Linked DNA regions of Methylotuvimicrobium sp. KM2. The protein of the gene in region 2 interacts with the protein of the main gene of each other region in a pairwise test. Links are inferred from orthologs where the notes say so. Each region holds a gene or a part of one and is shown on either strand. Other genes may lie near its edges.

The links.
Region 1: the proteins of rlmKL (region 2) and typA interact in binary tests that used the Escherichia coli proteins (3 or more experiments, as listed by UniProt). The link is inferred for Methylotuvimicrobium sp. KM2 from one-to-one orthologs.

What each region holds. Positions count from the first base shown.
Region 1 is NZ_CP150634.1:85,716-91,983, forward strand. Bases 1,302-4,217 are described here. They hold typA (translational GTPase TypA), read left to right. Parts: upstream 1,302-1,807; coding sequence 1,808-3,628; downstream 3,629-4,217. Other genes in these bases: WJM45_RS00350 (rhodanese-like domain-containing protein), read left to right, coding at 1,316-1,708; hisB (imidazoleglycerol-phosphate dehydratase HisB), read left to right, coding at 3,919-4,217. Outside these bases: WJM45_RS00340 (LysR family transcriptional regulator), read left to right, coding at 1-571; WJM45_RS00345 (class I SAM-dependent methyltransferase), read left to right, coding at 561-1,148; more of hisB, read left to right, coding at 4,218-4,512; imidazole glycerol phosphate synthase subunit HisH, read left to right, coding at 4,525-5,175; hisA (1-(5-phosphoribosyl)-5-[(5-phosphoribosylamino)methylideneamino]imidazole-4-carboxamide isomerase), read left to right, coding at 5,224-5,961; imidazole glycerol phosphate synthase subunit HisF, read left to right, coding at 5,965-6,268. UniProt on the Escherichia coli protein: A 50S ribosomal subunit assembly protein with GTPase and nucleotide-independent chaperone activity, required for 50S subunit assembly at low temperatures, may also play a role in translation.
Region 2 is NZ_CP150634.1:3,447,106-3,453,442, reverse strand. What follows is about bases 1,532-4,516. They hold rlmKL (bifunctional 23S rRNA (guanine(2069)-N(7))-methyltransferase RlmK/23S rRNA (guanine(2445)-N(2))-methyltransferase RlmL), read right to left. Parts: upstream 4,128-4,516; coding sequence 1,935-4,127; downstream 1,532-1,934. Other genes in these bases: WJM45_RS14405 (EAL domain-containing protein), read left to right, coding at 4,383-4,516; WJM45_RS14415 (acylphosphatase), read right to left, coding at 1,666-1,938; WJM45_RS14420 (hypothetical protein), read right to left, coding at 1,532-1,612. In the rest of the region: WJM45_RS14430 (PepSY-associated TM helix domain-containing protein), read left to right, coding at 1-266; WJM45_RS14425 (MEKHLA domain-containing protein), read left to right, coding at 790-1,257; more of WJM45_RS14420, read right to left, coding at 1,442-1,531; more of WJM45_RS14405, read left to right, coding at 4,517-5,156; rnd (ribonuclease D), read left to right, coding at 5,729-6,337. UniProt on the Escherichia coli protein: Specifically methylates the guanine in position 2445 (m2G2445) and the guanine in position 2069 (m7G2069) of 23S rRNA. Methylation occurs before assembly of 23S rRNA into 50S subunits.

The DNA.
Region 1 (6,268 bases), 3.4 Mb from region 2 along the record:
GGAGTTTCTCAAGTTGTATCCCGATTTGGAGGTGACTATCATTTTGCAAGGCAATATGGGTGACCTGATTGATGAGGGTATTGATCTCGCGATAAATTTGGGCGGCGTCGAAGATTCCAGTATGATTGCGCGCAAACTCGCCAGTTCGCCTTTAGTGGTTTGCGGAGCTCCCGGTTATTTCCAACAATATGGCATTCCTAAAACGCCCGAGGACTTGACCGATCATAGCTGTTTGGTCAATTGGTCGATTCCGCCGAGGGATCAATGGCGGTTCAAGGGGCCTTATGGTGATTTGATGATCAAGGTAAAAGGGCGCATCGTCGCTAACGTGGCCGATCCGATTCGAGTCGGAGCGATAGAGGGCCTAGGAATGGTGATGTTGCCTAGATATATTGTCGGGAGGGATATCGAAAAAGGTAAGTTGATGCCGGTATTGGAAGACTATGAATTGGCGCCCCTGGAGATACACGCCGTTTATCCGCATCGAAAATATCTGTCTACCAAAGTCAGAAAGTTTTTAGATTTTTTGCAGGAGTGGCTGCCTAGGCGAGTCGGTATCGATGGGATCTAACGCAATTAATGAAATTGCGGCAAAATGGGATGCCGTTTACCGTCAAGCCAATATTTCGGAATACAGGCCTGCTGAAGTTTTATCGGAAAATGCTTTTTTGTTGCCGCAAAATGGCGCGGCTTTGGATTTAGCTTGCGGCTTAGGCGCTAATGCTCGATTGCTTGCTGCGGCGGGTTTGTCTGTTTTTGCCTGGGATATATCGACCGTAGCGGTAGAAAAATTGCAGCATGATGCCGACAAGCAAGGCTTGGCTATTCAGGCGAAGCAGTGCGCCATCGATAAAAAATCTTTCTCCGGCTATCGTTTCGATGTCATTGTTATCAGTCGATTTCTTGACCGGAGTCTGTGTGATGCGATAATAGACGCTTTGAATCCAGGCGGTTTGTTATTTTATCAAACGTATACCCGCGAGAAAGTCGTTGAAAGAGGGCCGAACAGTCCCGATTTTTTATTGGCTGAAGGCGAATTATTGGAATTATTTGCCGAATTAAAGCCGATTTATTATCGGGAATACGGATCGATAGGCGACATAGAGTTAGGCCTCAGAAATGAAGCTCAATTCATTGGTAGAAAGTGATATACCGTTCATACTTGAAATTTCGGCAGTGCTGAATTTTAATCTACGACAGGTATAATTTTATTCAAATTCTAACGGCTTTAAAAGCAAGAAATTGAATCCGTCGCGATCTGTTTGAAAAGCATCTCCCGAATACCATCCGTTAAATTTAGTCGATCGATTCCATTATGGTAGAAAACTTAGAACCGAAACAAGCATGGCAATTATTGCAAACCGATCCGAGCGCCGTACTGATCGATGTCAGGACTAAAATGGAACATAGCCACGTCGGGCACCCGATAGGCGCGGTGCATATTCCGTGGAAAGAATATCCGGATTGGCAAGTCAATGCCTCGTTTGTCGAGCAGGTAGCCGAAGCGGTTCCCGATAAAAATGCACCGGTGTTGTTGCTGTGCCGAAGCGGGCAACGATCGTTGGATGCGGCGGCTGCCTTGGAGACGGCTGGGTATTCTCGTCCTATCAATATATTGGAAGGCTTTGAAGGTCCTCTCGACGACGACAAACACCGCGGCAATCGAGGTGGTTGGCGCTTTCATGATTTACCTTGGGAACAAAGCTAACTAATTGTTCAATCTTGCCTTTCTCAATGTTCGGCTTCTGACTCCTCAACCAGAAGTTCAGGTTGCCGCATAATTCATTAATCTTCAGAGTTTATTTAAGTGATCGAAAATTTAAGAAATATCGCAATTATTGCGCACGTAGACCACGGCAAAACCACCTTGGTCGATAAGTTGTTACAACAGTCCGGCACGTTCAAGAGCCATGAAAAGGTTTCCGAGCGGATCATGGATTCGAACGACATTGAAAAAGAAAGGGGTATTACGATTCTGGCCAAAAATACCGCGTTGGATTGGAACGGTTATCATATCAACATCGTCGATACTCCGGGCCATGCCGATTTCGGCGGAGAAGTCGAGCGCGTATTGTCGATGGTCGATTCTGTGCTGTTGTTAGTCGACGCCGTCGACGGGCCGATGCCGCAAACACGTTTCGTGACGCAAAAAGCGTTTGCATTGGGTTTAAAGCCGATTGTCGTGATCAATAAAATCGATCGCCCCGGCGCTCGTCCGGATTGGGTGGTCGATCAAACCTTCGATCTGTTCGACCGTCTTGGCGCGACCGACGAGCAATTGGATTTTCCGATCGTCTATGCGTCGGCACTAAACGGTTATGCCAGTTTGGATACCGATGCGACCGAAGGCGATATGACGCCGTTGTTCGAAACGATTGTCGAAAAAGTCAGTCCGCCGGATGTCGACTTGGACGGGCCGTTCCAAATGCAGGTCAGTAGCCTGGATTACAACTCCTATGTCGGTGTGATCGGGATTGGGCGCATTCAGCGAGGCAAGGTGAAAACCAATATGCCGTTGACGTTGATCAATCGCGAAGGAGCGATCCGCAAAGGCCGTATCTTACAAATTTTCGGTTTCCATGGCTTGGAGCGCGTCGAAGTACCGGAAGCGCAAGCCGGGGACATCATCGCGTTTACCGGTATCGATAAGCTGGAAATTTCCGAAACCTTATGTCATCCCGATACGGTCGAGGCCTTACCGGCCTTGTCGGTCGACGAACCGACCGTGACCATGACTTTCCAAGTCAATACCTCGCCGTTTGCCGGTCGGGAAGGTAAGTTTCTCACTTCGAGACAAATTCACGATCGCTTGCAAAAAGAATTGCAGCATAATGTCGCATTAAGAGTCGAGAGTACCGACGATCCGGATAAGTTCAAAGTGTCCGGACGCGGCGAACTGCATCTATCGGTATTGATCGAAAACATGCGCCGCGAAGGCTTCGAATTGGGTGTGTCCCGGCCGGAAGTCATTATCAAAGAAATCGACGGCGAAAAATGCGAGCCTTTCGAATTCGTGACGATCGAAGTCGAGGAAGCGCATCAAGGAACCATCATGGAAAAACTCGGCGAGCGCAAAGGCGATTTGTTGAATATGGTGCCGGACGGCAAAGGCCGTATTCGGCTGGAGTATATGATCCCGTCACGCGGTTTGATCGGATTCCAAACCGAGTTCATGACATCGACCTCCGGTTCGGGGTTGCTGTATCATGTTTTCGATCATTATGGACCTATTAAGAAGGGTGAATTGGGCGCGCGTAAACGCGGCGTGTTGGTCTCTATGGCGCAAGGTAAAGCATTGGCCTATGCATTGTTTGCGTTACAGGAGCGTGGCGAGTTGTTTTTGGTGCATGCCGATGAAGTGTACGAAGGCATGCTGGTCGGCATTCATTCGCGCAGCAACGATTTAGTCGTGAATCCGACTAAAGCGAAGCAGTTAACTAACATCAGAGCGGCGGGAACCGACGAGAATCTGATTTTAACGCCGATTCAGAAAATGTCGTTGGAGCAAGCCTTGGAGTTTATCGATGAAGACGAACTGGTTGAAGTGACGCCGGTATCGATTCGCTTGCGTAAGAAATTGCTGCAGGAGCATGAGCGCAAAAAGGCATCGAGAGCCGCGGCGGCCTAAGAAACATAAAAAAAGCCTCGAATCGACTAGCGATTCGAGGCGTTTATCGCCGAGTGGTTGGCTTATGCGATCGTCCTTAAGACACCCTGTCGAAATCTATCCCTAACTCCTATGTTTTGGCGACGGCTTATTGTGCCGCAAAATGACTAAAAAAGAAGTCAGTCAAAGCTGAAATTTATGTACGTTTAGGCTTACAAAATAAGATTAGCCTTAGTTTAGCAGCGAATCGCTGCATAATTGATTTTTTTCATAGTAGAATAAGCCCGCTAATTATTAACAACGCAGTCTTTATGACCTCACGAAGCGCGCGAATCGAGCGCAACACACTCGAAACACAAATAGCAGTCGCAATTAATCTGGATGGTACCGGATCCGCGGTTTTTTCGACCGGCGTACCTTTTCTCGAACACATGATGGATCAAATTGCGCGGCATGGTTTGATCGATCTCGATGTTACCGCTAAAGGCGATCTGCATATCGACGATCATCATACCGTCGAAGATATCGGTATTACACTCGGTCAAGCCTTTGCCCAAGCGGTCGGCGATAAAAAAGGCCTGTATCGCTACGGTCATGCTTATGTGCCGCTTGATGAAGCCTTATCTCGCGTAGTGATCGACTTTTCAGGTCGTCCGGGATTGGTGTACGATGTAAAATTTCCTAGAGGCGCGATCGGTCGCTTCGATGTCGATTTATTCCGCGAGTTTTTTCAAGGCTTTGTTAATCATGCCGGCGTGACCTTGCACATTGATAACCTTAAAGGCTCAAATGCGCATCATATTGCCGAAACCATATTTAAAGCGATGGGCCGCGCGTTACGCATGGCAGTTGCGCAAGATCCACGAATGGCCGGAATAATGCCGTCAACCAAAGGAACACTTTAATCCTTCTTCACTATGTCATCAGTCGCAGTTATCGATTATGGAATGGGCAATCTGCATTCCATTGCTAAAGCTTTGCAACATGCGGATCCTAGTGCCGAAGTCAGGGTCGTATCCGATATCGAATCCGTTTTGCGGGCCGATCGCGTCGTTTTTCCCGGCGTTGGAGCGATCGGCGATTGTATGCGGGCGCTTAATGCTTCAGGTTTGGCTTCGGCGATCAAGACCGTCTCGCAAGAAAAACCGATGCTCGGTATTTGTCTGGGTATGCAGGCTTTATTGACCGATAGCGAGGAAAGCGATGCAACAATGTGTTTGAATATCATTCCGGGCCAAGTGCGGCGCTTTTCAGATAACCTTCAGGATAAAAACGGCGAGCGGCTTAAAATTCCCCACATGGGTTGGAATCGGGTTAAGCAACAGCCGCATCCGCTTTGGGAAAATATCGAGCAGGACAGCCGATTTTATTTTGTGCATAGTTATTATGCCGTTCCCGAGGATGAATCAGTCGTATCCGGTACTTCGGATTATCCGAAGCCATTTGCCTGTGCATTGGCAAAGGCAAATATTTTTGCCGTGCAATTTCACCCTGAAAAAAGTCAATCAGCCGGCTTACAGCTGTTGAAAAACTTTTTGCAGTGGGATGGACAATTTAACGTTAATTGATAGGGCGTCCGGTTAATCCGGCATTAAAATCTTGAGGATGTTGATCTTATGTTGTTGATACCTGCAATCGATTTGAAAGAAGGAAAATGTGTCCGTTTGCGGCAGGGCAATATGGACGATGATACGGTGTTTTCGGACGATCCGGTGAGTGTTGCCGGGAAATGGGTCGAAGCCGGTGCGAAGCGCATTCACTTGGTGGATTTGGACGGTGCGTTTGCCGGTAAACCGAAAAATGCTGCGATTATCCGGAGTATTGTCGAAGCCTATCCGGATATACCGGTACAAATCGGCGGCGGTATTCGCGACGAGGACACGATTCAGGCGTATCTCGAAGCCGGCGTTCAATATGTCATCATCGGCACTAAAGCGGTCAGCGAGCCGCACTTTATCAAAGATGTTGCAATCGAATTTCCGGGGCATATTATCGTCGGACTCGATGCCAAAGATGGGAAAGTGGCGATCGACGGTTGGTCTAAACTTTCCCATCATGATGTGATCGACATGGCGCAGAAATTTGAGGCGGACGGTGTCGAAGCGATCATTTATACCGATATTTCACGCGATGGCATGATGAGCGGCGTCAATGTCGAGGCGACCGCCGAATTGGCGCGTTCGATCCGAATTCCAGTTATTGCGTCGGGCGGCATAACCAATTTGGACGATATTAAGGCGCTCGGCGAGCATGTCGGCGATGGTATTATCGGTGCGATAACAGGGCGTGCAATCTATGAAGGAACGTTGAATTTTGCCGAAGCTGCGAAATTGGCCGAGTCTTTCGGCGATTGATTTATGAGTCTGGCTAAACGCATTATTCCTTGTTTAGATGTCGATAACGGGCGCGTCGTCAAGGGTGTTAAATTCGTCGATATACGTGACGCCGGCGATCCGGTCGAAATCGCAAGACGCTATGATCGAGAAGGCGCGGACGAACTGACTTTTCTTGATATTACTGCGACGCATCATGATCGCGATACGATCGTGCATGTGGTCGAGCAAGTGGCCGGCGAGGTTTTTATTCCGTTGACGGTCGGCGGCGGTATCAGAACGCTCGACGATATCCGGCGCATGCTGAATGCCGGAGCCGATAAAGTCG
Region 2 (6,337 bases):
GGTGGCTTCCGTTGATACTTTATGTCAGCGGGTTGATGGTGTGGTTGCGAAGGAAGGGCTGGCTTAAGGACAGACCAGTGAACGTGCCGAATTTTCGCCCTTTGCGGTCTTATACGCTAATAATAGGGCAACGCATCGGCTTGGAGTGGAGGCGTTGGGCCGTTTTATTGGCACGTTATATCGAGCGAAACGAACCATATTTTAGAGTAAAGGCGCAAAAGCTATGGCGGCGCTGTCTTGAGTTTGCATCCGGGTTATCGAAATAAATAATCTTAGTCCGGAATAAAAGAATTATTCTAATTGTTCATGAAGGCCCGGCAAATGAAATTGTGCGGCGTGGGGAGGGTGCGGTCACTCGCTCGACAGGACGCCGTGAACCCAGCACCTAAATTTCATAGGTCTTTGGCAATGATTCAAAATCATGGCTTATTTAGGTGCTGGGTGAATACGTCCATGTAGGCTCGACGGCGGCTATCAGATTGCCATGGATGGCATGAATGCAGATTTTGCAGGAGCAAAAATCTGCCCTGCCGCCGACGCCTGTCGATCGAGCAACCGCACCCTCTCCGGAACCGGCATTGCCAGAATGGAGTTTTGCATATCGAAAAATTAGATAATGAATCCAAATTTACGATCTTTTACAGTAAAATCGGTAGTTTAGCCATGTAGCCCGTATGCAGCGTAGTGAAATACGGGAGTGGCGCGGCTCCGAGCTTCCCGGATTGCGCTACGCTTCATCCGGGCTACGCTGCTTCATATTCTTCATGGTGAAATGCTTTTCTAAGATCGATGGAAAAACCTTCGTTTAATAATCATTTTTTAGCAGAACATGCCGCTTTATTGGGCGACAGCTATCATCGCTTGCTCGGTAAACCGCTGATTACCGGCATTTGCGGGAGTCAGCAATTTGCCGAAGCTTTGTTTCATGCGCCATTCGCCGTAGTTTCGCACGACACCGCCGAAGATCCCGTGTTTAATTATGCCAATGCTCAGGCATTGACCTTATTCGAAATGAATTGGGATGAATTCACTCGAATACCGTCCAGGTTATCCGCGGAGCCGGTCAATCGGCAAGAACGAAGTCGTCTGTTGAAGAAGGTGGCAGAACAGGGCTATATCGATCATTATCAAGGCGTGCGTATTTCGAGTTCCGGAGCCCGTTTCATGATCGAAAATGCCGTGGTTTGGAATCTGATCGATCGATTCGGAAACTATAAAGGTCAGGCCGCGTGCTTCGGTGATTGGCGCTTTTTATAAAGTATACGGGTGCTGATGCAGCACATTGTTCATAGCTTGTTTTTTATTACCATGAAGGGCATGAAGATAATGAAGGGAAGAGAATTGAGTGCTTTATGAACTGTCCCAATATCACAGATGAACTGAATCAATAAATTCAATGCGGTAATACAGGTTTTTCAAATCCAGTTAATGACTAAAAATATCAAAACAATGGCGGGGCTGGAGTGCTGGCTTCGTCTGCGCAGGCAGGCAAAGCCAGCACTCCAGCGACAATAATGATGACATAGGCTGTTAATGGTGAGTAACGCATTTCAATTGAAAACACTGTATCTTCAAGTCCTTCATGCGCTTCATGGTAAAAAATAAATGACATTTTTTGTTAATCAACCCGATAAGATTGATTAATATGGCTCCCAAGTATACTTTTCACCGAATCTCAAAGCCGGCCGGCAGATCGATGTCTGTCAGTTCCTCGGTATCGACATGATCGACCCGGGCCGTGATCGGTCCTTTATGGCACCAGCTTACTAATTTTTCAACTGCTTCCTTAGGCCCGGCCGCGACGACTTCGACCCGTCCGTCCGGAAGGTTTTTCGCGAATCCGGACAGTTGATGTTTCTTCGCTTCCTTTTGCGTGAAGGCGCGGAAATAAACGCCTTGCACTCGCCCCGATACGAGTATTCTGACTTGTTTAGTCATTCGCTAATCCTCCAGCAATAATGAATCTTGGGATTTCTGGCAAAGTCTTCCGGAATCGTCGCCGGCGTAATGTCCTCTATCACCAGGTCCGATAAAGCCTCGGTATCGAGTTTAAAACGCCTGAAATTGGTCGAGAAATACAGCACGCCGCCGGGCGCCAGCAAGGCTACGGCGTTTTCGATCAATTCGACATGATCGTTTTGAATATCGAACACGTCGTCCATGCGCTTGGAGTTGGAAAACGTCGGCGGGTCCAAAAAGATCAGGTCGTATTGACGGGCATAAGGCTGTTTGGCTTCATTGGCCAGCCATTCCAAACAATCGGCACGGATGAATTCGTGATCGCCGCCGGCGACATTCAAGGCCAGGTTCTGCTCTGCCCAATCCAGATAAGTTTTCGACATGTCGACCGTAGTGGTCGATTTCGCGCCGCCGATTGCGGCATGTACGGTTGCGCTTCCGGTATAGGCGAACAGATTTAGAAAGCGCTTTCCCTGGGCTTCGCGTTGAATGCGCAGCCGCATCGGGCGATGATCGAGAAATAAGCCGGTATCGAGATAATCGGCGAAATTGACGCGCAACTTGCAGCCGCCTTCTCGGATAACATGGAATTCGTTGTTGTGGCCTTGTTTTTCGTATTGATCGGAGCTTTTTTGTTTGCGCCGTATTTTCAGAAAGACCTGTTCTTTCGAAATGCCGAACACGCTCGGAATTTCCGCCAAGACCCCGGCCAAGCGTTGGTCGGCCTTGTCCGGGTCTATCGATTTGGGCGGTTCGTATTCCTGAACGACGATCCAGGTTTTATCGCCTTGGTACAGATCGACCGCGACCGCATATTCGGGCAGGTCGGCATCGTAAACCCGGTAGCAATCGATTTGATTTTGCTTGGCCCATTTGCTCAGTTTTTTCAGATTTTTTCTAACCCGGTTCGCGAACATTTCCGCCCCGGTATCGCCGCTGCCGGTCACGCTTTCCGCGATTTGCGCGAGGCGTTCGTCGCGGTTTTTCGGCTTCGGGATGAAAAAGGCCGCATCGGCTATCGTCATGCGCAGCAATTTGCATTCGAGCGCGCCGTTATACAGCGTGATCGGTTTTTGCGAACGAATCCCGAGGCGGAATCCGAGTTCGGGGTCGCTGACGATCAGCGCGGCTTGCCAGCCGGCAAATCCGGCTTTCAGCGTGTCGCCGAACTTTTGATAAAGCTCGGCGGTTTCTTCCGCGTCGCCGAGGCGTTCTCCGTAAGGAGGATTACAGACCAAAAGGCCTTTCGGCCAGCCGGCGGCAGGCCGCGCATCGGCGATCTCGCGCCGTTCCAGGTGAATCTTGCCGTTGAATCCGGCTCGCTCGATGTGTAGTGCCGCCGCATTCAGGCTATGTCGGCTTTGGTCGAAACCGACGATTACAGGCAATGTTTTCAGTCCTTCGGTTTTACGTCGTTCGGCTTCGTCGAGCAGATTTTGCCAAAGTTCGGGGTCATGCTTTTTCCAGCCGCTGAAACCGTAATGTTTGCGCAGTAACCCCGGTGCGATATCGGAGGCGATCATCGCGCCTTCGACCAAGAGCGTGCCGGAACCGCACATCGGATCGATTAGCGAGCCGTTTTGTTTGGCGATCGCGGGCCATCCCGAGCGGATCAGAATCGCCGCAGCTAAATTTTCCTTGATCGGCGCCTTGATGTTGATATCGCGATAACCGCGTTTATGCAAGCTCTCGCCGGACAGATCGATGCTTAATTGCGCCTTCTCGCCGTGTAGATAAACATTGACGCGTAACGAGGGCTGCTCGGTGTCGATCGAGGGGCGTTTGTTGAATTTCGCGCGCATTTGATCGACGATCGCGTCCTTGACCTTGAGTGCGCCGAAATGAGTGTTGTTGATCGCTTTCGAGTTTTTCGCGCTGAACGTGACCGCGATCGAATCGTCCGGCTTTATGTGTTCGAACCAGTTGATTCTTTTGACGCCGCGATACAGATCGTCTTGGCTGTTGACCTCGAAAGTATCGAGTACCAGCAAGATTCGGTTGGCGATGCGGGACCACAGGCAGACCCGGTAAGCCGTTTCAAGCGCGCCTTCGAACGCGACGCCGGCAACGGTTTGTTTGATGTTTTGCGCGCCCAGCGCGGACAGTTCGTCGGCAAGCAGTTGCTCCAGGGCTTTCGGCGATGTCGCGAACAGTGAGAATGAGGTCATTATTAAGTTAAGTTCCGTATGGGTTCGCACGCGAAAAGTGAGAACTGGATAATAAAAAGCATAGTTTGAGCGAGTACGTCGAGTATTTCAATTCCAATTGATGGGTTAAGACGACTAGAATAGCCTGATTAATCGTAAAGCATGCACTAATGTAAGGGTCTTTTTTGCTTGTTCCCATCGCTTCAGCGTTGGAGTGCATTAGGGTACGACACGCAATATCTAAAAATAACAACAAACTGAGCGGGTTAATAAAATATGAAACCGGATAACCATTATAAACAACTCGGTTGCGCGGAATGTGCGGGCGGGGTCGGACTAGGTTTCGACTTCACGATGGCGTTTCAGCCTATCGTGAATACGACGACGCAGTCGATTTATGCTCATGAGGCCTTGGCGAGAGGCTTGAATAATGAACCGGCAGGTAAGGTGTTCGAGCAAGTCAACGATGCAAACTGCTATCGTTTCGACCAAAGTTGCCGTACCAAGGCAATTAAGTTGGCCTCGGAGTTAAACATGGATACTTTTTTGAGTATTAATTTTATGCCGAATGCGGTGTACCGGCCCGAGTTGTGTATAAGAACCACATTGGAAGCCGCCAAAATCTACGGATTTCCGGTTGATCGTATTATTTTTGAAATTACCGAAGGCGAGCAAGTCAAGGATCATGCGCATTTACTCGAAATCGTTCGGTATTATCAATCGCAAGGTTTTAAAACCGCGATAGACGATTTCGGAACCGGATATTCCGGACTCAATTTATTAGCCGAGATCCAAACCGACATCATTAAACTGGATATGGCTTTGATTCGTCATATCGACCAAGATCGTAATCGTCAAGCTATCGTCAAAGCGATTTTGCAGCTATGCGGCGAGCTATCGATCATACCTCTTGCCGAGGGTATCGAAACCTATGAAGAGCTGAGTGTGCTGCAATCTTTCGGTCTGGAATTGTTTCAGGGCTATTATTTCGCTAAGCCGGCCTTTCAATCGTTGGCGGCTTTGGCGCCGAATGCGTTTGCCGGTCGTTGAACGCCAGGGAGAGCGAGTCATACCGTTTTTATCGGAAAAATTTGCCAAATGTCTCCGCTCCGAAATGTAGCAAGCATGTAGCCCGTATGTATACCTATCGGAGATCAAAATTCGGCACCGGGGTGCCCGTCAAAGGACGCCGTGAATACATCCCTGTAGGCTCTATGCCAGCTCCATGCTGGCAAAGCCTTTGCCGAGCACCCCGGTGCCTTCTAAGGCACTGCCGAAATTTGAAGTGCGAAGGGTATAGCGTAGCGGAATACGGGAATGGCGTGGCTCCGAGATTCCCGGATTGCGCTAAGCTCCATCCGGGCTACGCAGATTAGATTAGCCGGAAGCGGTCGATTGCGATTTAGCAGCAGGGATTTGTGCTTAGCTTGATGCGCATGGGCCGAGCACCCCGGTGCCTCCTAAGGCATTGCCGAAATTTGAGATGCAAAAGGGATAAATTCGAGTCGCAAAATTAACTTAACTAAGTGATAATCGCATGTTTTTCGCAAGGTGTCTGGTTTACCTCTCGTTTGAGAGATTAAGCCCGCCATGTTGCATACATTTAGTTAACGTGACGAACCATGACCGCCATTCAATATATCGATACTCCGCAAAAGCTTGACGAATTGTGCCGGCAGATCGCCAAGGAATCTTGGCTAGCGCTCGATACCGAGTTTCTCAGGGAAAAAACTTATTATCCCAAATTTTGTTTGCTGCAAATCGCAACGCCCGAATGGGTTGCTTGTGTCGACCCGATCGCTTTGAATGATTTAAGCGCGCTGTTCGAGGCTATCTATAATCCGGCGATAACCAAAGTGTTCCATTCCTGTCGGCAGGATCTGGAAATTTTTTATCAATTGACAGGTAAAATTCCGCAGCCTATTTTCGATACGCAAATTGCAGCCCCTTTATTAGGGTTTCAGGAAAATCCCGGTTATGCGATGCTGGTATCGAGTTTTTTGAACATCAATCTCAGCAAAGCTCATACCCGCACCGACTGGACGGTTAGGCCGCTCAGTCAGGCCCAATTACAGTATGCTGCCGACGACGTGATTTATTTATGTCAAATTTATCAGACCATGCTCAAAAAATTGGCCGAGCTCAATCGTTTGGATTGGCTGGAAAACGATTTTGCGATGTTGAACGACCCCGAACTTTACGATATTTCACCGGAAAATGCTTGGCTTAAA